2 regions of the Jeotgalicoccus sp. FSL K6-3177 genome follow, and region 2 is predicted to be linked to the other one. Evidence: a T-box and tRNA genes for the amino acid it is inferred to sense, from the RefSeq annotation. Region 2 holds a T-box; the other holds one or more tRNA genes.
What was found. The T-box of region 2 lies ahead of MHH58_RS07285 (valine--tRNA ligase). A T-box ahead of a tRNA ligase gene usually reads a tRNA of that ligase, here a tRNA-Val.
Positions count from the first base shown of each region.

Region 1: it encodes a tRNA-Val, which carries the amino acid that the T-box ahead of MHH58_RS07285 (valine--tRNA ligase) is inferred to sense. The anticodon was not compared.

Region 1 covers NZ_JBBOSK010000001.1:376,510-388,773, forward strand. The annotation lists rRNA gene MHH58_RS01920 (16S ribosomal RNA) at 1-496, shown strand, start outside; rRNA gene MHH58_RS01925 (23S ribosomal RNA) at 711-3,599, shown strand; rRNA gene rrf (5S ribosomal RNA) at 3,681-3,795, shown strand; tRNA gene MHH58_RS01935 (tRNA-Asn) at 3,814-3,888, shown strand; tRNA gene MHH58_RS01940 (tRNA-Glu) at 3,901-3,975, shown strand; tRNA gene MHH58_RS01945 (tRNA-Val) at 3,998-4,070, shown strand; tRNA gene MHH58_RS01950 (tRNA-Tyr) at 4,081-4,164, shown strand; tRNA gene MHH58_RS01955 (tRNA-Gln) at 4,172-4,243, shown strand; tRNA gene MHH58_RS01960 (tRNA-Lys) at 4,254-4,326, shown strand; gene rocF (arginase) at 4,461-5,372, shown strand; gene MHH58_RS01970 (ArsR/SmtB family transcription factor) at 5,387-5,845, opposite strand; gene MHH58_RS01975 (helix-turn-helix transcriptional regulator) at 5,989-6,933, shown strand; gene cdaA (diadenylate cyclase CdaA) at 6,956-7,777, shown strand; gene MHH58_RS01985 (CdaR family protein) at 7,764-8,711, shown strand; gene glmM (phosphoglucosamine mutase) at 8,736-10,088, shown strand; gene MHH58_RS01995 (GlcG/HbpS family heme-binding protein) at 10,295-10,711, shown strand; gene fdhA (formaldehyde dehydrogenase, glutathione-independent) at 10,742-11,956, shown strand; gene MHH58_RS02005 (metal-dependent hydrolase) at 12,007-12,264, opposite strand, start outside.
Region 2 covers NZ_JBBOSK010000001.1:1,459,796-1,472,059, forward strand. The annotation lists gene MHH58_RS07285 (valine--tRNA ligase) at 1-1,846, opposite strand, end outside; T-box leader at 1,892-2,117, opposite strand; gene MHH58_RS07290 (AbrB family transcriptional regulator) at 2,174-3,235, opposite strand; gene MHH58_RS07295 (hypothetical protein) at 3,337-3,561, shown strand; gene MHH58_RS07300 (MDR family MFS transporter) at 3,966-5,405, opposite strand; gene MHH58_RS07305 (c-type cytochrome) at 5,490-6,005, opposite strand; gene MHH58_RS07310 (hypothetical protein) at 6,570-7,148, opposite strand; gene MHH58_RS07315 (hypothetical protein) at 7,399-8,133, opposite strand; gene hemL (glutamate-1-semialdehyde 2,1-aminomutase) at 8,351-9,637, opposite strand; gene hemB (porphobilinogen synthase) at 9,639-10,619, opposite strand; gene MHH58_RS07330 (uroporphyrinogen-III synthase) at 10,619-11,317, opposite strand; gene hemC (hydroxymethylbilane synthase) at 11,295-12,227, opposite strand; gene ccsA (cytochrome c biogenesis protein CcsA) at 12,242-12,264, opposite strand, start outside.

The DNA of each region.
Region 1 (12,264 bases), 1.1 Mb from region 2:
TGGTGCATGGTTGTCGTCAGCTCGTGTCGTGAGATGTTGGGTTAAGTCCCGCAACGAGCGCAACCCTTAAGTTTAGTTGCCATCATTAAGTTGGGCACTCTAGACTGACTGCCGGTGACAAACCGGAGGAAGGTGGGGACGACGTCAAATCATCATGCCCCTTATGATTTGGGCTACACACGTGCTACAATGGACAGGTTACAAAGGGCAGCGACGCCGCGAGGCCAAGCGAATCCCATAAAACTGTTCTCAGTTCGGATTGGAGTCTGCAACTCGACTCCATGAAGCTGGAATCGCTAGTAATCGTAGATCAGCATGCTACGGTGAATACGTTCCCGGGTCTTGTACACACCGCCCGTCACACCACGAAAGTCGATAACACCTGAAGCCGGTGGGCCAACCTTTATGGAGGCAGCCGTCAAAGGTGGGATTGATAATTGGGGTGAAGTCGTAACAAGGTAGCCGTATCGGAAGGTGCGGCTGGATCACCTCCTTTCTAAGGATATTACGGACATCTCTTTTGAGATGAATATCGGAGCCGTTGACATATTGTATTCAGTTTTGAATGTTTCTTTATGAGATATTCAGTCATGTACATTGAAAACCGTATAGAAGTAAAGAGAAGAGTAAAACGATTTCAAATCGAGCAAACGAAATGAAAGCGAGAACGCAAACGTATCTAAAAGATACACTCACACAAATTTCATTACGATTAAGTAGTGAAGGGCGCACGGCGGATGCCTAGGTACCAAGAGCCGATGAAGGACGGAACAAACACCGATATGCTTCGGGGAGCTGTAAGTAAGCGATGAACCGGAGATTTCCGAATGGGGAAACCCAATACCGCGAGGTATTACCACAGCGTGAATACATAGCGCTGTTGGAGGACACCTGGAGAACTGAAACATCTTAGTATCCAGAGGAAGAGAAAGAAAAATCGATTCCCTAAGTAGCGGCGAGCGAACGGGGAAGAGCCCAAACCAGCTTCGGCTGGGGTTGTAGGACATTCACAACGGATCTAAAGACTTAGACGAATGGTCTGGGAAGGCCAACCGCAGGGGGTAAGAGTCCCGTAGTTAAAAGGTTGATAGATTTAGAATGTATCCTGAGTACGGCGGAACACGAGGAATTCCGCCGGAATCCGGGAGGACCATCTCCCAAGGCTAAATACTCCTTGGTAACCGATAGTGAACCAGTACCGTGAGGGAAAGGTGAAAAGCACCCCGGGAGGGGAGTGAAATAGAACCTGAAACCGTGCGCTTACAAGTAGTCAGAGCCCGTTAAAGGGTGATGGCGTGCCTTTTGTAGAATGAACCGGCGAGTTACGAATATATGCAAGGTTAAGCAGTAGATGTGGAGCCGCAGCGAAAGCGAGTCTGAACAGGGCGAATGAGTATATGTTTGTAGACGCGAAACCAGGTGATCTACCCATGACCAGGCTGAAGTTCAGGTAACACTGAATGGAGGGCCGAACCGACTTACGTTGAAAAGTGACCGGATGAGTTGTGGGTAGGGGTGAAATTCCAATCGAACCTGGAGATAGCTCGTTCTCTCCGAAATATATTTAGGTATAGCCTCATATTAGCATCGTGGAGGTAGAGCACTGTTTGGATGAGGGGCCCATCCCGGGTTACCGAGTTCAGACAAACTCCGAATGCCACAGATGTGATGTATGGGAGTCAGACAGTGGGTGATAAGGTCCATTGTCGAGAGGGAAACAGCCCAGACCACCAGTTAAGGTCCCCAAATATATGTTAAGTGGAAAAGGATGTGGCGTTGCACAGACAACTAGGATGTTGGCTTAGAAGCAGCCATCATTTAAAGAGTGCGTAATAGCTCACTAGTCAAGTGACGCTGCGCCGAAAATGTACCGGGGCTAAACATATTACCGAAACTGTGGATTAAAATTTATTTTAATGGTAGGAGAGCGTTCTAAGTGCGGCGAAGCATGACCGGGAGGACATGTGGAGCGCTTAGAAGTGAGAATGCCGGTGTGAGTAGCGAAAGACGGGTGAGAATCCCGTCCACCGAACGACTAAGGTTTCCAGAGGTAGGCTCGTCCGCTCTGGGTAAGTCGGGACCTAAGCCGAGGCGAAAAGCGTAGGCGATGGACAACAGGTAGAAATTCCTGTACCAGTTAGATTGCATTTGAGTGATGGAGTGACGCAGTAGGAAAAGATGAGCGCGCGGAAGGAAGAGCGCGTCCAAGGCACAAGGCTGCATGCCAGGCAAATCCGGCATGCGTGACGGCTGAGTGTTGACGGGGAGCCGAAAATAGTAGGCGAAGCATACGGACTCACACTGCCAAGAAAAGCTTCTAGCAAGTAATCAGACTGCCCGTACCGTAAACCGACACAGGTAGTTGGGAAGAGAATTCTAAGGTGAGCGAGCGAACTCTCGTTAAGGAACTCGGCAAAATGACCCCGTAACTTCGGGAGAAGGGGTGCTTATAGAAATATAAGCCGCAGTGAATAGGCCCAAGCGACTGTTTACCAAAAACACAGGTCTCTGCCAAACCGAAAGGTGACGTATAGGGGCTGACGCCTGCCCGGTGCTGGAAGGTTAAGAGGAGTGCTTAGCGCAAGCGAAGGTACGAATTGAAGCCCCAGTAAACGGCGGCCGTAACTATAACGGTCCTAAGGTAGCGAAATTCCTTGTCAGGTAAGTTCTGACCCGCACGAAAGGCGTAACGATTTGGGCACTGTCTCAACGAGAGGCTCGGTGAAATCATAGTACCTGTGAAGATGCAGGTTACCCGCGACAGGACGGAAAGACCCCGTGGAGCTTTACTGTAATTTGATATTGAATCTTGACTCCACCTGTACAGGATAGGTGGGAGCCTAAGAAGCATGGACGTCAGTCTATGTGGAGGCACTGGTGGGATACCACCCTGGTGTGGTTGAGATTCTAACCCGCAGCCGTGATCCGGCTGGGAGACAGTGTCAGATGGACAGTTTGACTGGGGCGGTCGCCTCCTAAAGAGTAACGGAGGCGCTCAAAGGTACCCTCAGAATGGTTGGAAATCATTCACAGAGTGTAAAGGCATAAGGGTGCTTGACTGCGAGACCTACAAGTCGAGCAGGGTCGAAAGACGGACTTAGTGATCCGGTGGTTCCGCATGGAAGGGCCATCGCTCAACGGATAAAAGCTACCCCGGGGATAACAGGCTTATCTCCCCCAAGAGTTCACATCGACGGGGAGGTTTGGCACCTCGATGTCGGCTCATCGCATCCTGGGGCTGTAGTCGGTCCCAAGGGTTGGGCTGTTCGCCCATTAAAGCGGTACGCGAGCTGGGTTCAGAACGTCGTGAGACAGTTCGGTCCCTATCCGTCGTGGGCGTAGGAAATTTGAGAGGCGCTGTCCTTAGTACGAGAGGACCGGGATGGACATACCACTGGTGTACCAGTTGTCGTGCCAACGGCATTGCTGGGTAGCTACGTATGGACGGGATAAATGCTGAAAGCATCTAAGCATGAAGCCCCCCTCAAGATGAGATTTCCCCAATAGATGCCTCAGAGACTATGAGGTTGATAGGTTTGGCGTGTAAGTGTGGCAACACATTCAGCGGACAAATACTAATCCATCGATGACTTATTCAAATAGTAAGACCAGAAATTTAAAGAGTGCGTTCACTCTTCTCGATACTTCTATCCGGTTTTGAATGTACAGACATTCAATAGTCTGGCGGCGATGGCGGAGAGGCCACACCTGTTCCCATGTCGAACACAGCAGTTAAGCTCTCCAGCGCCGATGGTAGTTGGACTGACGTCCCGCAAGAGTAGGACGCTGCCAGGCTAATATTTTAATGATTATTCCACAGTAGCTCAGTGGTAGAGCTATCGGCTGTTAACCGATCGGTCGTAGGTTCGAGTCCTACCTGTGGAGCCATTTTTATGTTTTGGCCCGTTGGTCAAGCGGTTAAGACACCGCCCTTTCACGGCGGTAACACGGGTTCGAGTCCCGTACGGGTCACCATTTTAATTATATAGTTCAATATGGAGAATTAGCTCAGCTGGGAGAGCATCTGCCTTACAAGCAGAGGGTCGGCGGTTCGAGCCCGTCATTCTCCATTTTTTGTCCGGAAGGGTAGCGAAGTGGCTAAACGCGGCGGACTGTAAATCCGCTCCTTCGGGTTCGGCAGTTCGAATCTGCCCCCTTCCACCATAGATTTTGGGCTGTAGCCAAGCGGTAAGGCAACGGGTTTTGGTCTCGTGACGCGAAGGTTCGAATCCTTCCAGCCCAGTTTATAATTGGAGCCATTAGCTCAGTTGGTAGAGCATCTGACTTTTAATCAGAGGGTCGCAGGTTCGAATCCTGCATGGCTCATCGCAGAACACTTACAAATGGTAAGTGTTCTTTTTTTATACATAAATTTAGTTTTTATTTATATTTATAAAGCCTTGTATAAAAGCGCTTTCTTTAGTATATTGTAAATAGACAAAGGAATAGTTTTGGGAGGGATGTCAGTGGTTAAAATAGACATCATCGGCGCGCCTACAGCATTTGGACAGCCAAAGTTAGGGGTATCTTTGGGTCCGGATGCGGTGCGCTTTTGCGGTTTGAAGAAACATTTATCCGAGCTTGGTCACGATGTAGCTGATCTAGGAAATGTATACGGCAGCTATCGTCCTGAATACGGGACACACGATATTAAAAATGATGAAGGACTAATCAATTTTGAACAGGTTAAAGATTTCAGCGAACGGCTGGCAAGCACTGTTGAAGCGTCATTAAACCGTAATCATTTTCCATTTATTGTCGGCGGTGATCACAGCCTGTCAATCGGTTCAATAAGCGGTATGGCAAACAAATATAATAATCTCGGGGTACTGTGGATAGATGCTCACGGAGATATCAATAACAGTGAAACATCGCCGAGCGGAAATATACACGGCATGCCTCTCGGTGTGCTGCTCGGAGAAGGCAGTGAAGAGCTCGTTAATATTCATCATGAGGGTGCGAAGCTGAAACATGAGAATATTGTTTTGATCGGGGTGCGTGATCTTGACTCCGGCGAGAAGACTTATATTAAAGAGCACGGTATTAAATGCTATACGATGAGTGATGTTGAAAGACTCGGGCTCGACGTTGTCATAACGAAGTCTCTTAAGTATCTGCAGGACTGCGACGGAATACATCTGTCGCTCGATGTGGACAGTCTCGATCCGCTGGAGATTCAAGGAACCGGAACGAAAGTTGCAGGAGGGATATTTTTATCGGAAATGCTGCTCGGATTAAATATACTGAGCAAAACTGAACTGCTTGTTTCAGCAGATTTAGTTGAAGTCAATCCGCTCCTTGATAACGGTAATGATACAGCAGAGAAAGCAGTAAAAATTGCGGAGTACATATTTGGTCAGAGCCAGTTATAAAAAAAGAAGCCTCTTCAGGCTTCTTTCATTATTTTCATCATGTAAACAGCGTACTCATCAGCAGTAGCTGTTTCTTTTTTTTCCCTTTCTTTCACTGACAGTTCATCTAGTTTGCGGGTTAATTTTATAAACTCGTCATTAGTAAGTTTAAAATTATAGGATTCAGAGGACGAAACAGAGTTTTTCGCGTTTAAATTAAAAATATTGATAGAAGGCACAATTGTTTCTGCAGCCGGCCGGTAGAACTTCTGGGTAATACTGTTTTTCTCAACAGTATGCGCAAGGGCTATAATATTATGGGTCAGCATCTGGTTTAAATGATAATGGATTTTTGCTCTCGGCAGATTAAGTTCATCGGCAAGCATCTGTCCGGTTTTTGGTTCTTCAGCCATCATGGACAGCAGCTGCAGCCTGAAAGGATCGCTAATTGCTTTAAGCTGGTCAAGCTCATTAATAACAAGCAGTTTTTCCATCAGTGTCCTCCATATACTTTTTCCATTATTATCATGTAAAATGTAAATAGAGTCAATTAAACAGGTTTTAAATAAAAGAGAATATTTGTTACACAATTGTGAATTTGGTATTATTAAAATGTTAAGTACTTAGGGGGATGAGTATGATAGGTCAAAGAATTAAAGAAATAAGAAATAATAATAATTTAACCCAGGAAGAACTGGCTGACGGGATCATCTCCCGAACTTATTTAAGTTTGATAGAAAAAGGGACCGTCCAGCCATCCACCAACGTTTTAGTAAAGTTGAGCAAGCGCCTGAATTGTACTGTAAATGATTTTATGGCAGAAGTCTCGCATTTTAAATATAATAATTTTGAAATACTGCGGGAAATCGGCCACTATGAATTAAAGGTAGACAATGAAGATTACGACGTTGTAAAATATTTTATCGACAAGGAATACGAACTAATTGAAGATGTGCCGCTGCCGGACAGTGGAAGAATTCATTTAATTTATGCACGGTATTTTAAATTTAAAGGGAATTTAAAACGTACGAAACTGCATACTGATAAAGCGCTCGAGAAATTGTCGACAGTCGCTGTCAATCAGCATTACGTTAACGCTGTGCTGTTAAAAGCAGAACTGCTTATGGAAGACGAAGCGATAGACGAAGCGATAGATATACTTGAAGAGACAGTTTATCTGTTAACTAAATTCGATGAATTGAATATTTCCGATATTAAATTACGATTTGCACTTGTAAAATGTTATATTATATTTAAACAATATTACACTGCACACAGACTGATTGAAGATATTCATGAGATATCTTCCAGGCTGAGCATTACTTATAAAAAAGAAGAGCTGAAGAAGTTTGAAATGCTGCTTCTCTTAAAGCTGGAAAGGTATAAAGATGTCCTGGAACTTGCGGATAGCGGGGAAACGGATATCGACATTATGCGGGCATACAGCCTGTGGCAGCTCGACAGAGTAAAAGAAGCTGATCAATTATTAAAAGCAATACCAGAGCCTGATAAGGAGTTTTCCAGCATACCGCAAATAGGTAGTCTGTACGAAGAACTTACCGGGAGATTAGGTGGCTTATAACATAATAGAAAGGAAAATCATTATGGAAACAGCCAACTTTTTTGATAATATCTCTACATCATTTGTTATAACCAGCATTATTGACATTGTGATTATATGGTACGTTTTTTATTTAATCCTGACGGTCATCAAAGGGACAAAAGCTGTACAATTAATCAAAGGGATATTTTTCATAATTATTGGACGGGCATTAAGTAATTTTTTAGATTTAACAACGACAACACAGCTGTTCGATATGGTGCTTCAATGGGGTTTCCTGGCCGTTATTGTTATCTTCCAGCCCGAGTTGAGACGGGCGCTTGAACAGCTTGGCCGGGGCAGCCTGTTCAGAAGCAGTGCCGGCAGCGATGTCAGCGAGCATGAGAAAATGCGGCAGGATATGGTGACCGCAGTACGCTACATGGCTAAACGCCGTATCGGTGCGTTGATTGTGCTCGAAAAAGAAACAGGGCTGAAGGATTACATTGAGACGGGTGTACCGTTAAATGCAGAAATTTCTTCTCAGCTGCTTATTAATATTTTTATTCCGAACACCCCTCTGCATGATGGGGCAATGATCATCCAGGGCGATAAAATCGCGACAGCCGGAAGCTACTTGCCGCTGTCGGAAAGCAATAAGATTGCAAAGGATCTCGGTACCCGCCACAGAGCGGCTGTCGGAATTTCTGAAGTGACCGATGCATTTACAATAATTGTGTCGGAAGAAACAGGTAACGTATCAGTTACATACGGCGGCAAGATGTCAAAAGAAATTACTCTGGAGAAGCTGGAAGAACTTCTTCAGAAACATTGGCTTGTTACTGCCGGTGCTAAAGAAGGAGGCGGTCTGTTTGCTCGAAAATAAATTGGGACTGAGCATCGTTGCATTACTTCTTGCACTGTTTATGTATGTGAATGCAAATAATGTATTTGAAGATATGAACTTGTTCAGCGATGACAGCACGACTGAAGACGATACTCAATTTGTTGAAGGTATTCCTGTCGAAGTGCTTTACGACGAAGAGTCGTATTACGTTTCAGGTGTACCGCAGGAAGTAACAGTAGAGCTCGGCGGAGCGAATTCAAACGTTAAACGCCTGCAGGCTACGCGTAACTTTGAAGTGATTTTAGATTTAAGAAACCGTGAACCTGGTGAACACGAAGTATTCTTTACAGTGAACGGCCTGCCTGAAAATGTGTCAAGCACCGTTCAGCCGGAGACAGCTAATGTGACTATACAAAATCTTGTCTCCCAGACTTTTGAAGTTCAGGCAGAAGTAAGCGAAGGCCGCATCGGTTCGAGCTATCAGCTCGACACGGTGAACGTTGAGCCGTCAACAGTAACCGTCAGCGGCGGCGAGAGTACGATGAACCGGATACAATACGTGCGCGCTATGATGTCGGATACTTCAAGTATTACAAACGAGCGTGTTGAAGAAGCTGAAGTCAGTGCCTTCGACGCCCAGTATAATAAACTGGATGTAAGTATAGAACCATCGACAGTAAGAATCGAGATTGACGTTGAAGAACTCAGCAAGGAAGTACCTGTCCATCTTGAAACGGCCGGTGAGACAGCAGATGGCAGAACATTGTCGGAAGTGGAATTAAATCATGATACAATTGAAATATATGGTGACAGTGAAACATTAAATTCGATAACATCTGTCAATGCGGAAGTGGATGTTGAAGGAATGTCGTCATCGGGCACAAAAGATGTCCGGCTTGATTTACCTGAAAATGTAACAAAAAGTGAACCTGCTGTACTCGAAGCGGATGTCACGATAGAAAAAGACGAATAATTGCTGCTTAAAAAGGAGATTATTATGGGAAAGTATTTTGGGACAGATGGAGTTAGAGGTATTGCAAACGAAGGATTAACACCGGAACTGGCATTTAAATTAGGCCGTTTTGGCGGTTACGCTCTACTTGAAAAAGGCGAAGAGCATCCACGCGTGTTAGTTGGGAAAGATACGCGTATTTCAGGAGAAATGCTGGAATCTGCGCTCATCGCAGGACTATTATCAATCGGTGCCGAAGTCATGCGTTTAGGCGTCATTTCAACGCCGGGAGTTGCTTACCTGACTAAGGATATGGAAGCAAATGCAGGAGTAATGATCTCTGCGTCGCATAATCCGGTTGAAGATAACGGTATTAAATTCTTCGGCCCGGACGGTTTCAAGCTGACTGATGAACAGGAAGCTGAAATTGAAGCGCTCTTAGACAGCAAAGAAGATAATCTGCCAAGACCGACAGGTGTTTCAGTCGGCACAATTTCAGATTACTTTGAAGGCGGACAAAAATACTTAAGCTACTTGAAATCAACAATCGATACTGACTTTGAAGGACTGAAAATTGGTCTTGACGGTGCACATGGTTCGACGTATCACTTAGGGCCGTACTTATTCGGCGATTTGGAAGCAGATACAGCGACAGTCGGAAGCAGTCCGGATGGCACTAACATAAATGCAGGCGTAGGTTCAACACATCCTGAAAAACTCCAGGAGCTCGTTAAAGAAGAAAAGTGCGATTTCGGCCTTGCCTTCGACGGCGACGGGGACCGCATTATTGCAGTGGATGAAAAAGGAGAGATCGTCGACGGCGATAAGATTATGTTTATCCTTGCCCGGTCATTAAAAGAAAAAGGTGAACTGAAAGACGACACAGTTGTTTCAACGGTGATGAGTAACCTAGGATTCTATAAAGCGCTTGAAGAACACGGCATGAAATCCGATAAAACCAAGGTCGGCGACAGATATGTTGTAGCTGAAATGCGTGAAGGCGGCTATTCATTAGGCGGTGAACAGTCAGGCCATATCGTGATGATGGATTATAACACGACAGGTGACGGATTGTTAACAGGTATTCATTTAGCGGCAATTGTTAAAGAATCAGGTAAGAAAATGAGTGAGCTTGCAACAATGGTAGAGACGTTCCCTCAGGAGCTAGTAAACGTGCGTGTAAACGACAAGCATAACGTTACGAACAATGAAGCAGTCAAGAAAGTAATGGCTGATGTAGAAGAGCGTATGGCCGGCAACGGACGTATTCTCGTTCGAGCTTCGGGAACTGAACCGCTTGTCCGTGTGATGGTGGAAGCTGAAACGGAAGAACTTGCAGCCAGCTACAGCCAGGAAATTGCGGAAGTTGTAGCAGCTGAAATGGGACTCGACAAATAAATATAAACTCAAACATCATTCCCAAAAAGGAATGATGTTTTTTTATATCAATTATAGCGTATCACTTTTATTGACTGAAAATTCAGTCCGGGATAATATTGGGTTAACGAAGCTGATAAAATTATTTAAATTAGTAAAAGCATATAACCGAGCCCGGGATGAGGCTGCTAATATCATTTAAATTTTTCATGGGAGGAGAAATTTTAATGGCCGGAATTAACTTGGCAACAGCGAAAAAACTCATTGCAGCTGCGGAAGAAGAAGCTTCGAATATTGGTGTGCAGATGGTGATTACAGTACTGGACGAAGGGGGAAACCTGGTGGCAAGCCACCGAATGGATGATGCGTGGCTGGCGAGTGTTGATATTGCCGAGAACAAAGCATGGACTTCTGTTGCTCTGAAAATGCCGACTTCAGATCTGGCAGAAGCAACAGTTCCGAAGGCGGAACTTTACGGATTGAACACGACCAATCAGGGACGAATCGTTGTTTTCGGAGGCGGTTTCCCTCTGGAGAAAGACGGAAAAGTAGCAGGGGCAATCGGAGTCAGCGGCAGCAGTGTAGAGAACGACGTAAAAGTTGCGGAAGCCGGTGTTAAAGTGTTTGAAGCAGAGGATTTGTAAGAGACAGCTTAAAACAATAGGAGGGGTATTATGCAGGGAAATCGCGGCGTAGTGTACACGGGAAACGGCAGCGTAGAAGTGCAGGATATTAAATATCCGGATCTGGTCTTAAGAGACGGACCGGGAGTACCTAAGTCGAACGTGGGACGTAAATGCGAGCACGGTGTCATATTGAAAGTCATTACAACGAACATCTGCGGCAGTGACCAGCATATGGTCAGAGGTAGAACAACAGCACCGGAGGGTCTGGTACTCGGACATGAAATTACAGGTGAAGTTATTGAAGTCGGCAGAGATGTTGAGTTTGTAAAAAAAGGAGACATCGCTTCTGTACCATTTAATATTGCCTGCGGACGCTGCGTAATGTGCCGGGAGCAGAAGACACATATTTGTACAAATGTTAACCCTGAAAGACCGGGGGCAGCTTACGGTTATGTGGATATGGGCGGCTGGGTAGGCGGCCAGTCTGAGAATGTTATGGTGCCTTATGCAGATTTCCAGTTACTTGTATTTCCTGATAAAGAACAAGCTATGGAGAAAATACTCGATTTGACAATGCTGTCGGATATTTTTCCTACAGGATATCACGGTGCGTACACGGCGGGAGTAAGAACAGGCTCTACAGTATATATCGCAGGTGCAGGTCCGGTAGGACTGGCGGCAGCTCATTCTGCTCAATTGCTCGGAGCTTCGAGAGTAATCGTTGGTGACATGAAAGATGACAGACTGAAACAGGCAGAGAGTTTTGGCTGCGACACTGTCAATCTCACTAAACATGACAGGCTCGGCGAACAGATTGAGCAGCTTCTTGGTGTGCCGGAAGTGGATTGCTCTGTCGATGCGGTAGGCTTTGAAGCATCCGGTCACGGTGAAGGAGCTGAAGAAAAACCGGCACAGGTGCTGAACACGATTATGGATGTTACTCAGGCAGGCGGCGGGCTCGGTATTCCCGGCCTCTATGTAACAGAGGATCCAGGTGCTTCAGACAAAGATGCGCAGACAGGGTCGCTGAAAGTAAGATTTGGGCTCGGCTGGGCAAAAGCACACAGCTTTGCAACTGGACAGACACCTGCGATGAAGTATAACAGAGATTTAATGAGAGCTGTACTTTCAGGACAGGCGCAAATAGCAAAAGCAGTCAATGCAACTGTTATCAGTCTGGATGAGGCGCCGGGAGGATATAAAGACTTCGACAGCGGTGTTGCTAAAAAGTTTGTGATTGACCCGCACGGAATGCTGAAATAAATATAGTAAAAGCGAAGCCGAGTCTCCGGCTTCGCTTTTTATGTATGATTTTAATATGCTGGTGCAGCTAAAAACTCTCCCATATTAAAATCATTAATAAAATTAAATATGTATACACCTAAAACCTGAAAACCAAAATATAATGAAACGAGACACAGCAGGCTGAAAATAATATTTTCAGCAAAACTGCCCGTGCGGGTAGTAATGGGGAATCTGACCTTGAAGTTTATCGGGAAAAACAGCTGAATGCCGCTTTTAGTTGCCATATCCAATAGGTAATGACTGATCATGCCCGTAATCAAACCGAG
Region 2 (12,264 bases):
CTGCGATTGTCTCGTTAAGACGAGTGAGAATCCACTTGTCAGCGAGCGATTTATCGCCCTCTAAGTTAATGTCTGCAAGCGTAAAGTCCTCACCGATGTTCATCAGTGCGAAGCGCGAAGCATTCCAGATCTTGTTGATAAAGTTCCAGACGCTTTCCACTTTTTCGTCACTGTAGCGAAGGTCCTGCCCCGGCGTTGAACCGGTCGATAAGAAGTAACGGAGCGCATCCGCACCGTACTTGTCGATAACATCCATCGGGTCAACCCCGTTGCCGAGTGATTTCGACATCTTGCGGTTCTGCTCATCGCGGACCAGGCCGTGCAGGAGCACATCGTCAAACGGTTTCTCGCCGGTCTGCTCGAGAGATGAGAAGATCATGCGCGCCACCCAGAAGAAGATGATGTCGTAACCCGTCACCAGCACATTAGTCGGGAAGTATTTAGCAAGGTCAGGCGTTTCTTCCGGCCAGCCCATCGTAGAGAACGGCCAGAGCGCGCTTGAGAACCAAGTATCGAGGACATCTTCGTCCTGCGTCCAGTTTTCACTGTCTTCCGGCGCTTCCTCACCGACGTAAATTTCACCTGTTTCGTTATGATACCAGGCAGGAATCTGGTGGCCCCACCATAACTGGCGAGAAATAACCCAGTCGCGAATGTTTTCCATCCAGCCGTTAAAGGTATGCTCAAAACGGTTCGGCACAAAGTCGATGCGGTTGTCCGTGTTCTGGTTGTCGAGACTCTTTTCAGCGAGCGGCTTCATGCTGACGAACCACTGCGTCGACAGATACGGTTCAACGATAGCGTTCGAGCGCTCAGAGTGACCGACAGAGTGCATATGCGCTTCAATTTTCAGCATATAGCCCTCGTCTTCAAGGTCACCAACCAGCTGTTTGCGGCAGTCGAAACGGTCTAGCCCTTCATATTTGCCGCCGAGCTCGTTAATTACACCGTTCGGGTGCATGACGTTAATGCGTTCAAGATCGTGGCGGTTACCGATTTCAAAGTCGTTCGGGTCGTGTGCCGGTGTCACTTTCATAGCGCCGGAGCCGAAATCTTTATCGACGTAAGTATCTGCAATAATCGGCAGTTCGCGGCCGACAATCGGCAAAGTAACCGTCTTGCCGATAAGGTCCTGGTAGCGTTCGTCATCCGGATGAACCACAACTGCTGTATCCCCGAGCATGGTCTCAGGACGCGTCGTTGCGATTTCAAGGTAGCCGGAACCGTCAGTCAGCGGATATTTCACGTGATAGAACTTGCCTTCAATATCTTTGTGAATAACTTCGATATCACTGAGTGCCGTCTCGGTTTCCGGGTCCCAGTTAATAATATATTCACCACGGTAAATTAAGTCTTTGTTATACATGTCAACGAATACTTTACGCACTGCTTTTGACAGACCTGAATCGAGCGTAAAGCGCTCTTTATCGTAATCGAGACCGAGGCCCATTTTCGCCCACTGTTCGCGGATATGAGAAGCGTACTCCTCTTTCCAGTTCCAGGCGTGCTCTAAAAACTTCTCACGGCCGATATCAGATGCTTTAATGCCAGTTTCACGAAGGCGCGCGTCCACCTTAGCCTGCGTCGCAATTCCAGCATGATCCATCCCGGGCAGATACAGTACATCGTAGCCCTGCATGCGCTTCATGCGCGTAATAATATCCTGCAGCGTCGTATCCCAGGCGTGGCCGAGGTGCAGCTTCCCTGTCACGTTCGGCGGCGGAATGACGATGGAAAACGGTTCTTTACTGCTTGTTACATCAGATTTAAATAAGCCTGCTTTAACCCAATTCTCATACTTGCCCTCTTCAACTTCAGCCGGATTATACTTTTTCGGCATTTCCATATCGATCACTCCTTATTATTTTAAAAACAAAAAACTCCAGTCCAGTAATAGGACGGGAGTTCCGCGGTGCCACCTAAATTCAGGCTATGAGCCTGCATCTCAACTTGGTGATTAACGCTCACCGCACGTTTTGCGCTACTCACTCCTATTGGAGCGTTCACACAAAACTTATCATAGCTACTTTCACAGTATGCACCGGTAAACTTTCACCACTATCGTTTACTCTCTTTGACGCCTGCATACAGCTACTCTTCTACGTCTCTCATATTTATATAAGTTAATAGTATGCGACTTTTAAAAAACTGTCAAGATTGAAGTCGGCCTCTGTTACTGCGTGCGTTTTCTGTTCAAATATTTTAAATAATAGCCGACAATCGGCACAACGACGATAATGATAAAGAATATCCTGAAGATATGATAACTCGAAATCATTGCGATATTACCGCCTGTTTCAATCGCTATAACGATAATCTGCCCAAGCCCGCCCGGTGCGGCACTTAAGAAGAGGTCGTTAAACTGATGCACTGTAAACAGCTGGAAGATAAAGACGATAAACATCGTACCGAAGATAAGAATCAGATTCTGCAGGAGAATCGAAAATATCAGGCGCTTGTTCAGCTGTGTCATCAGGGATGCGATCTGCAGGCCGATCCGGATACCGAAGAGGATCTGCGCAATATTAATAAAAACAAGATCCAGCGAAAACTCAATGCCCGTCGTTAAATTCCATATAATTAAGACGATAATCGGTCCGAGCATTAAGCTTGCCGGGAAGTTTATCTTCTGAAGAAGGTAAATTAGCCCAAAGGCAGCGACGGGAATAATCAGCATCTCCGGTATAAAGATAGTTGAGATGTAATCGACCGCGGCAGGCTCCGCCCCGATTTCAGAAGACGGCTGGAAGAGCCCTGAAACGAAAGGGACAATCAGCACGATTAAAATAATCCGCGACATCTGAGTGAGCGTCACGAGCAGAATATCCGCCCGCTTCTCCTCCTCCGCCATAATCAGCATCTGGGAGAGGGCTCCCGGAACTGAAGCGAGAATTGCTGTTTCCGGCGTACTGCCGGTCAGGTAGATAAACAGCCGGGACAAGGCGAGACTGAGTAAAAGAACGAGAATGGTCATAAGAAAAATGTTAAATAAATCATCGCGCATGTCCATTAAAGCATCGAGCGTCAGAGTGGAGCCGATTTCGACGGCCATAATCGTGACCCCGAGATCACCGAGCCAGCGCGGAAAAAACAACTCGCGGCGGACCAGCCGGATGTAAAGAATCGTCGCAATCATCGAACCGAAAAGCCACGGCAAAATCATGCCGAGTGCGGATAAGCCCGTTGAAATCAGAGCCGCCGCAACGACGAGCAGCAGGAAACGAAGTACTTTCATAAAATCACCTTATCTATTCAAGTGTCATCTATAATAATAACTTATATTACGCTCGATATAAAGTAAGTTGCTTTTTACACTTATGCGAGGTGCGGGCGGTGATGTACTTGGGGTTGGTTGCGATTGATCCCGAGTACGGCGGGGGTGCCGTGTCGTACTTGCGGCTGTTCCCGAGTACGACGGCGATTTCGTGTCGTACTTGCGGCTGTTCCCGAGTACGACGGCAATTCCGTGTCGTACTTGAACTTGATCTCGAGTACGACGGCGGTTTCGTGTCGTACTTGCAGCTGTTCCCGAGTACGACGGCGATTTCGTTTCGTACTTGAACTTACTCCCGAGTACGACGGCAATTCCGTGTCGTACTTGAACTTGATTTCGAGTACGACGGCGGTTTCGTGTCGTACTTGCAGCTGTTCCCGAGTACGACGGCGATTTCGTTTCGTACTTGAAGCCGCTTATTTTATCAAAAGTCCATGCGGACAAGTATTATAATGACACAATACCCTCATTCTTCGTTAACACTCGCTGTGCTTACGCCCGGTATAGAACGGGGAATCGCCGTCGTCATCCCAAGCCACCCGATTCACAACGGGAAAATGCCGTTGTTATCCCAAGCTGTCCGGTTCACAACGGGAAAATGCCGTTGTTATCCCAGCTCCTCCGATTCACAACGGGAAGTCGCCGTTGTTATCCGCCGCCCCTCACTTTCACAATCTTTATCACACAAACACTAGCTATCCCCGTCTTCTTTATCGCTCACAACTCTTTCCTGCTCTTTTAAGAAGAAGGCGAATATCAAACCGATGACTGCGAGCACTGCCGAGGCGATAAAGGTATAATTGACGCCGATGATTTCGTCGGCAGGCGACGGGCCGTCAGCGGAGCCGCCCGAAACATTGAACGCGACTCCCGTCATAATCGTAATAAATAGTGCGGTGAAAAGCGACCCACCGATTTGGCGCATCGTGTTGTTCAGCGATGTGCCGTGGGAGATCATATGATTTTCGAGCGCATTCATGGCGTAAGTTGTTAATGCCATCATGGATAAGCCGACTCCGAGCAGGCGCACAGTATAAACAATCGTAATATAGGTGAATGTCGTTTCAACTGTCAAAAAGGACAGCAGCACAGAGGTCGCTAAAATCAGGCCGAGACTGGTAAAGGTAAGAATCCGGATGCCGTAGCGGTCAAACAGCCAGCCGGCGACGAGCGACATAATCCCCATCACAAGAGCGCCCGGCAAGAGTGATAGCCCCGATTGAAAGGCCGTGAAGCCGAGCATGTCCTGCATTAAGACCGGGACGATATTATTGGCGCTGACCATCGAGACGAAAACGATAATCCCGATCAGCGAGGCCATGAGAAAGTACGGATTAGCTAAAACGTGGATTTCAAGTATCGGCTGAACTAATATAAACTGCCTGCGGACAAAGAGACCAACGATTACGAGACCTGCCAGAATAGGCACGATCACCTCTAAGCTCGTCCAGCCGCTGACTCCGGCGACTGAGAAGCCGTACAGCAAACCGCCAAAGCCTAAAGTGGACATAACAATCGACAGTATATCGACTTTTGGATTGGTCTGTTCTGTAACGTTCCGCATATAAAAATACGCAAAGACGATATTCAGTGCTGCGAGCGGCGCAATAATAATAAAGAGGGAGCGCCACGGCCAGAATTCTACGATATAACCCGACAGAGTCGGTCCGATAGCCGGCGCAAAACCGATAATCAACCCGAACAGCCCCATCGCTTTTCCTCTGTTTTCAACGTCGAACATCTGCAGGAGAATGACCTGGGACAGCGGCATCATAATACCCGCGCCTCCGGCCTGCAGAATGCGCCCTGTAAGCAGTATAGGAAATACCGTCGACAGTGCTGCCACTACCGTGCCTGCTGTAAATAAAATCATCGCGGTCATATACAGTTTCCTCGTCGTAAACTTATTAATTAGAAATGCGGATATCGGAATCATAATTCCGTTCACTAAAAAGAAGCCCGTCGTCAGCCACTGGGCGGTGCTGAACGGAATATTCAAATCTTTCATAATGACAGGCACCGCCGTCACCAGCAGCGTCTGATTTAAAATCGAAATAAAAGCACCGACAATTAATATGGCAATGACCAGATTGCGCGCCTTTAAATTTCCTCTTTCCTTTGTGTTATTCATAGTGCCAGTCCCCTGCCCTAAGTTTGTTTATATATAGAAAAAGACAAACTCATACAATACGAGTTTGTCTCTTTATCTCAAATATTATTGTTCACCAAAGAACTCATAAAGTGCAGTCAGCTCATCGTCAGCAATCTGATCTTCACTGAAGGCAGGCATTGAACCCTGGCCTTCGCGGACGATTGATGTAAACTCATCTTCAGCAAGGCTTGTACCTGCTAAAGCTGGACCCATTGCACCTGAGAAGTCCTGACCGTGACATGATGCACAGTTGTCGCGTGCGATTCCTTCAGCATCAACGTCTCCGCTCGATGCAGTTTCTTCGCCGCCTTCTTCAGAAGCTTCTTCGCCTTCACTGCCGCCCGACTCTTCTCCTGAATCCGCTGTTTCTTCAGTTCCGGATTCTTCTTCGGAAGCAGTATCACCGCCGCCGCTGCCTAAGTGGAAAATAAGTAAAGGAACGATTAAGAAAACGATAATCACAGGTACTAACCAGTAAAGGTGTACTGTGCCTTTAGTTTTGTCAGACGGATTTTTTTCGATGTAGCGAGGTTGGCCATCGACTTTTGTTCCGCGTGGACGTTTTTTGTTATCACTCATTATGTCTACCCCCCATTTATACTATCACTCACTATTATACACATAATCTATAAGTCATGAAGTACAAAATTTAAATTATTTACCCGTAACTTTACTTAATGCCTTATCAAACGCATTAATTGTCGTCTCGATGTCTGCTTCAGTATGTTTTGTGGATAAAAAAATATGAATTAGTCAGGGAAATAAAATAATTTGAAAGGCTATTAAAAGCTAGTGTATCAATACTTAGGAGAGAAATATAAATTCTATCTTTTTCATTTAATTAAACTTTACCCCTTTGAGTAATGATTGTCAACACAGCTTCTACCTCATTGAATAGTTGTTAAATCCTAACACGCTAAAATAGATAATTCTCTGTAGATAAGCTCATTAAAGTATAAATTTCTTTTCCTAACTACATGCAGTTATCAGGAAAACATATAGATATAAAACAGAATTTTTTCAATAAATCTACCTCATCTTCAATATATTTACGTTAACTATATTGTTTCTAATTCTAAATAGCTATAGGCAAATTTAAAAACAACTTACCTCGATAAGTAAGTTGCTCTCTAAATATAGATTTCATTTTCCTATTATTCTTTCTGCGTGAGACTCAAATGTATCAATTAAATATTTTCCGTCTTTATAGATTATTAGAGCTGGTATAGGGTTTGTTTCAAGCTGCAATGCAACAGTATAACCTTCTCCAAACTTTTGCATAATTGTTTCTGAGTACAGTTGTATTATTTCTCTAATAGCATCTAAATCATTTTCATATGCCTCTGTACCTTCTTGAGAAAGAGCTAATTCTGTTGCCTCCTCTAACTCTCCCGTATATGTAACTGTAACTTGGGACGTCAATTCATTAACGGTGTATACAACATCTTCAAGCTCAGCCCCTAGCTCATCTAAAAAGTTCTGAACACTATCCTTCTCTTTCAGATTGTTACTTTCGAAAGAGATTTGTTCTTCCTTTAGTTCTAGAAGTTCACTATTCTCTACTATAACTTCATCTAGCTGAGTGCTGATTAGTTTATTTTCTTCCTGAATTTTTTTATTCTCTGCTTGCAAGTTTTCATATTCTTCAAAAGATACTTTCCCCTCATTACTACATGCACCTAAAACAAATAACGATATAAATAATATTATGTGCTTTTTCAATTCTATACCTCGTTTTAAATATATTTACATTAAGTATAATATTACTATATCGAAATAGCTATACAAAAAAGCACCATATCTAATCGAGGATAAGTTGCTCTAGAAGATGGATTTTATTTATCTACTAGTCTATTAATCACCTTTATAAAATCTTCTTATCTTACTACTCTAGATACAAAATTTGAGTAACAAAAAAACCTTTTAAACTTAAAATGAAATGAAAATTTAGATGAAAAAAGCAGCTAATATTTTAGCTGCTTGGTGGAATAGAATTATTTTCTTCTGAATTCTCTTTAGAACCATTTTTATCATTATCTTCAGGAAACTTGACAGCAGTGAAAACATAATATATAAATGCAGCAAGTAACCCCAGTAAAATAATAATCACTAAATATAGAGCATGGTCGACACTTCTTAATGTGATAATAACTAAATATACGATCATCGGAAATGTCGCCATAGCTGACAGTAAAAAAGTTAGAGCTTTATTTTCAAAATCTATTTCCTTATCATTTCTTGAATTATTATAATATTCTTTAGTGTGAAGATATTCATACCGCTCTTTTAAAAATTTTGTGAATAATATGGGTGACAATATAAAAATAATATTAGTTAGTTCATTAATATTCTCTGTTTTCTCTGTGAAGTTAATAACTACAATTAAAGCAATTATAAAAATATACAACACTAGTCCCACTGTGGTTATTCTATTAAAAGATTTACTACTTTCTGGCGCTTTCTCACCTTGTTCTTCAAGCCCCTTCTCTTTTCCTCCCAATATCATCTTCCTCCAATATTTAAATTTATATCTAACTATACCAATATCCAAAAAATTAACAATATGAACTCTTCTATATTTTCTTGCTTGTCCATTTGTAACATTAGTCATTTTATGTTCATAAACAATTTTGCTAAACTCTCTAAGTTTAAAAATCTTATCCTGTTTGTTCCGTGTGAATCTTGGTCTACTCTTCTTTTTAAGCATTAAAAAATCCACTTTTTCATTTTTAATAAATGAAAAAGTGGAGATGATTACAAAAATTACTTAGTCTAAGCAACTCAAGGTAATGTTTCTATAAAGTATATTTTTCTCAAAGATTTTAAATTATAAAGCGCTAAAACTTCGTTATTTCCATAAATTTTACTGTTTTATAAAAACCCTCAATCCCTTGTCGCTCTAGTCATGAAGTACAAAATTTAAATTATTTACCCGTAACTTTACTTAATGCCTTGTCAAACGCATTAATTGTCGTCTCGATGTCTTCTTCAGTATGTTTTGTAGACAAGAACATACCTTCAAACTGGGACGGCGGGAGGTAAACTCCTTCATCTAAAAGAGCCTGGTACATCGCTCTGAATAATTCCAGGTCGCTTGTATTTGCACTGTCGAAGTCAGTCACCGGACCTTCAGTCAGGAAGAAACCGATCATTGAGCCTGCGCGATTAACCGTAATCGGCTTATCGTGTTTGGCAAATACTTTTTTCAGTCCCGCTTCAAGCTGGTCTGCGAGCTTGCCGAAGTAATCGTAGCTTTCTTCAGTCAGCTGGCTGAGCGTTGCAAGTCCCGCGCTCATAGCGAGCGGGTTGCCCGAAAGCGTTCCAGCCTGATAAATATCACCGCTTGGCGCGATACGTTCCATAATTTCTTTTTTACCGCCGTAAGCGCCGACCGGCAGGCCGCCGCCGATGACTTTACCGAGACATGTTAAGTCCGGTGTAATGCCGAAGTAGCCCTGTGCTGAGTTGTAGCCGACACGGAAGCCGGTCATTACTTCATCGAAGATTAACAGCGTATTATTTTTTTCTGTAAGATTGCGCACAAATTGAAGGTAGCCTTCAACCGGCGGCACGACACCCATGTTGCCTGCGACAGGCTCCATAATGACTGCTGCGATATCATCGCCGAATTTATCGAATGCTTCTGTTAAGCTAGCTTCATCGTTGTAAGGCACAGTAATCGTGTTTTTCGCAGTCCCTTCAGGCACGCCTGGAGAGTCCGGCAGACCGAGGGTCGCAACACCGGAACCTGCTTTAATTAAGAGCGAATCACTGTGACCGTGGTAGCAGCCTTCGAATTTAAGTATCTTGCTTCTGCCTGTATAACCGCGGGCGAGACGTAGTGCTGCCAGCGTCGCTTCTGTCCCTGACGATACCATGCGGACCATTTCGATGGACGGTACGCGTTCCATAACAAGCTCAGCCATAGTCGTTTCAAGCTCTGTCGGCGCACCGAAAGATGTACCTTTAACCGCAGCGTCCTGCACGCTTTTTACGACTTTATCGTCTGCGTGGCCTAAAATTAAAGGTCCGAAGCTGAGCGAGTAGTCGATAAATTCATTGCCGTCGACGTCGTAGAGACGGGCACCCTTCGCGTGGTCGATAAAGAGCGGGTGGTCGCCGACTGATTTAAAGGCGCGGGCCGGAGAGTTAACACCGCCGGGCATTACTTTAACCGCTTCATCGTAGAGTTCTTTTGACTTGTTATACATCCTAAATCTCTCCCTTATTAATTTTTTCCGCAAGCTCTTTTGCGAAATAAGTAATAATCATATCTGCGCCTGCTCGCTTCATGGAAATCATCTGTTCTGCGATCACTTCTTCATCGACGAGGCCGAGGTCAATCGCAGTCCGCGTCATCGCATACTCACCGCTCACGTTATAGGCGATAATCGGCAAGTTGGAATTGTTGCGCACATCGCGGATAATATCGAGATACGACAGCGCGGGTTTGACGATCATCATATCCGCCCCTTCCAGCGTATCGCTTTCTAATTCGCGGAGCGCTTCAAGACGGTTGGCCGGATCCATCTGGTAAGTGCGGCGGTCGCCGAAGGACGGTGTCGATTCCGCAGCATCTCTGAACGGACCGTAGAATTTAGATGCATATTTAATACCGTAGCTCATAATCGGAATATGAGAGAAACCAGCCTGATCGAGTCCACTGCGGATTTCTGCGACAAAACCGTCCATCATATTGCTCGGTGCTATAATATCAGCGCCCGCTTTAGCCTGCGACACCGCAGTCTGTACAAGGAGCGGCAGGGATGCATCATTGTCCACATCTTCTGTAACGGGATCGATCAGTCCGCAGTGGCCGTGGTCTGTATATTCACACAGGCACGTATCCAGTATAACGAGCAGTTCCGGATAATGTTCTTTCGACAGGCGGCAGGCCTCCTGGACGATGCCGTGATCGTGGTAGGCGCCTGTGCCTTCTGCATCTTTTTCATTCGGAATACCGAAGAAAATAACGCTTTTAATGCCGAGTGCCACCACTTCATCGAGCTCTTCTTTAAGCAGGTTCAATGAAATCTGGTATACACCTTTCATCGATGACACTTCCTGTTTTATGTCCGGTTTTTCAACGACAAAAATCGGATAGATTAAATCATCTTTTGATAGTTTCGTTTCGCGCACCATATCGCGCATAAAACCGCTTTGTCTTAAACGGCGGTGTCTGTCAAAATTCATTATTGAATACTCTCCTTAATAAAATTAATCATATGTCCGAGTGTTTCATGCTCCGGTTTTGAAGCAGTTAAGCCGTACTTATTTAAACGCGTTTCGGTCACATGGCCGATTGCGATAAAATGAATATCTTTAAGCTCTTCTTTGCTAAAATGCCCCATAAGGCTTTCTACCGCAGACGGCGATGACAAGGTTAAATAATCGATGCTGCCGAGATTATCCCTGATTCTCTCAATTGACCCTTCGTGAACTTTCGGGTAATACAGCTCGATTTCAGTAACGTCAGCACCTCTGTCCCGCATATAATCGCGCATCAGCGGCCGTTTTTGGCTGCTTGCGGGATAGAGTATTTTATCGCCTGGATGAATCGTGCATTCCTCGATAAAGCCTTCCTGCGTATACGTCGACGGTTCAAAGTCCACGTCGATGCCGTGCATGTTCAAAGCTTCCGTCGTCTTTACGCCGATGCTCGAGATTTTATCCGCCTGCACCTCTTTAAAATACGGCAGAAAATGCTTCACCGTATTTTTACTCGTCATAACGAGCCAGGTATAATGCGTCTTCAGGACGTCAGTATCAAAAGGCAGACTTTCAGTCGTAATGAGCGGGGCGTGGACGAGAGTTAAATTGTCGTCCGGCGCCTCCTCAAAGGTTGACTGAGTGACATAGACCACCGGTTTACTTGCCGGCATTATTCTCATTAATCATATCTATAATCTCTTTGGCACCGACTTTTTCCATTTCGTCCGCCACAAGGTTGCCGAGTTTTACAGGATCTTCATGTGATTTTTTAACGACGTAGCGTTCGTTGCCGTCTTCAGACATAATTAAGCCTGTTAAATATAATTCTCCATCTTCAAGCGTTGCATAACCGCCGATTGGCACCTGGCAGCTGCCGTCCATGCGTTTTAAGAAAGTGCGTTCTGCTGTAGTGCACGTTGCATCCTCTTCTGAATGCACTGATGCCAGCATATCGATCAGTTCTTTGTCGTCCTCGCGCACTTCAATGCCGAGTGCTCCTTGGGCAATCGCCGGGATGAACTCTTCCGGATCAAAGTATTCCGTTACGACACTGTCGCTCCAGCCCATGCGTTTCAGTCCTGCAGCTGCAAGCAGAATCGCATCGTACTCGCCCGCTTCCATTTTCTTAATGCGCGTGTCGATATTTCCTCTGACCCAGTTGACTGTAATGTCATCGCGCATAGAGAGCAGCTGGGCGCCGCGGCGGAGACTTGACGTGCCGACGATGCTCCCTTTCGGCAGGTCTTTAAATAAGACTTTGTTATTCGATAAAAACGCATCGCGCATATCTTCGCGCTCAGGCACACAGGCAATAGTAAAGCCTTCCGGCAGTTCGCTCGGTACGTCTTTCAGACTGTGGATCGCCATATCGATTTCTTTATTTTTCAGTGCTTCTTCGATTTCTTTAACAAAGAGCCCCTTGCCGCCGACTTTAGATAATTGAACATCGACGATGCGGTCGCCTTTAGTAACGATTTCTTTTATTTCAATTTCAGCTTCCGGGAAGGCCGCTTCAAGCTTCTTTATAAACTGCTTCGACTGCGTTAAAGCAAGGCCGCTCCGGCGTGAACCAACAATAATTTTTCTCATATTTTATACTCTCCTTAAAGTGACCAGAAATGAAAAT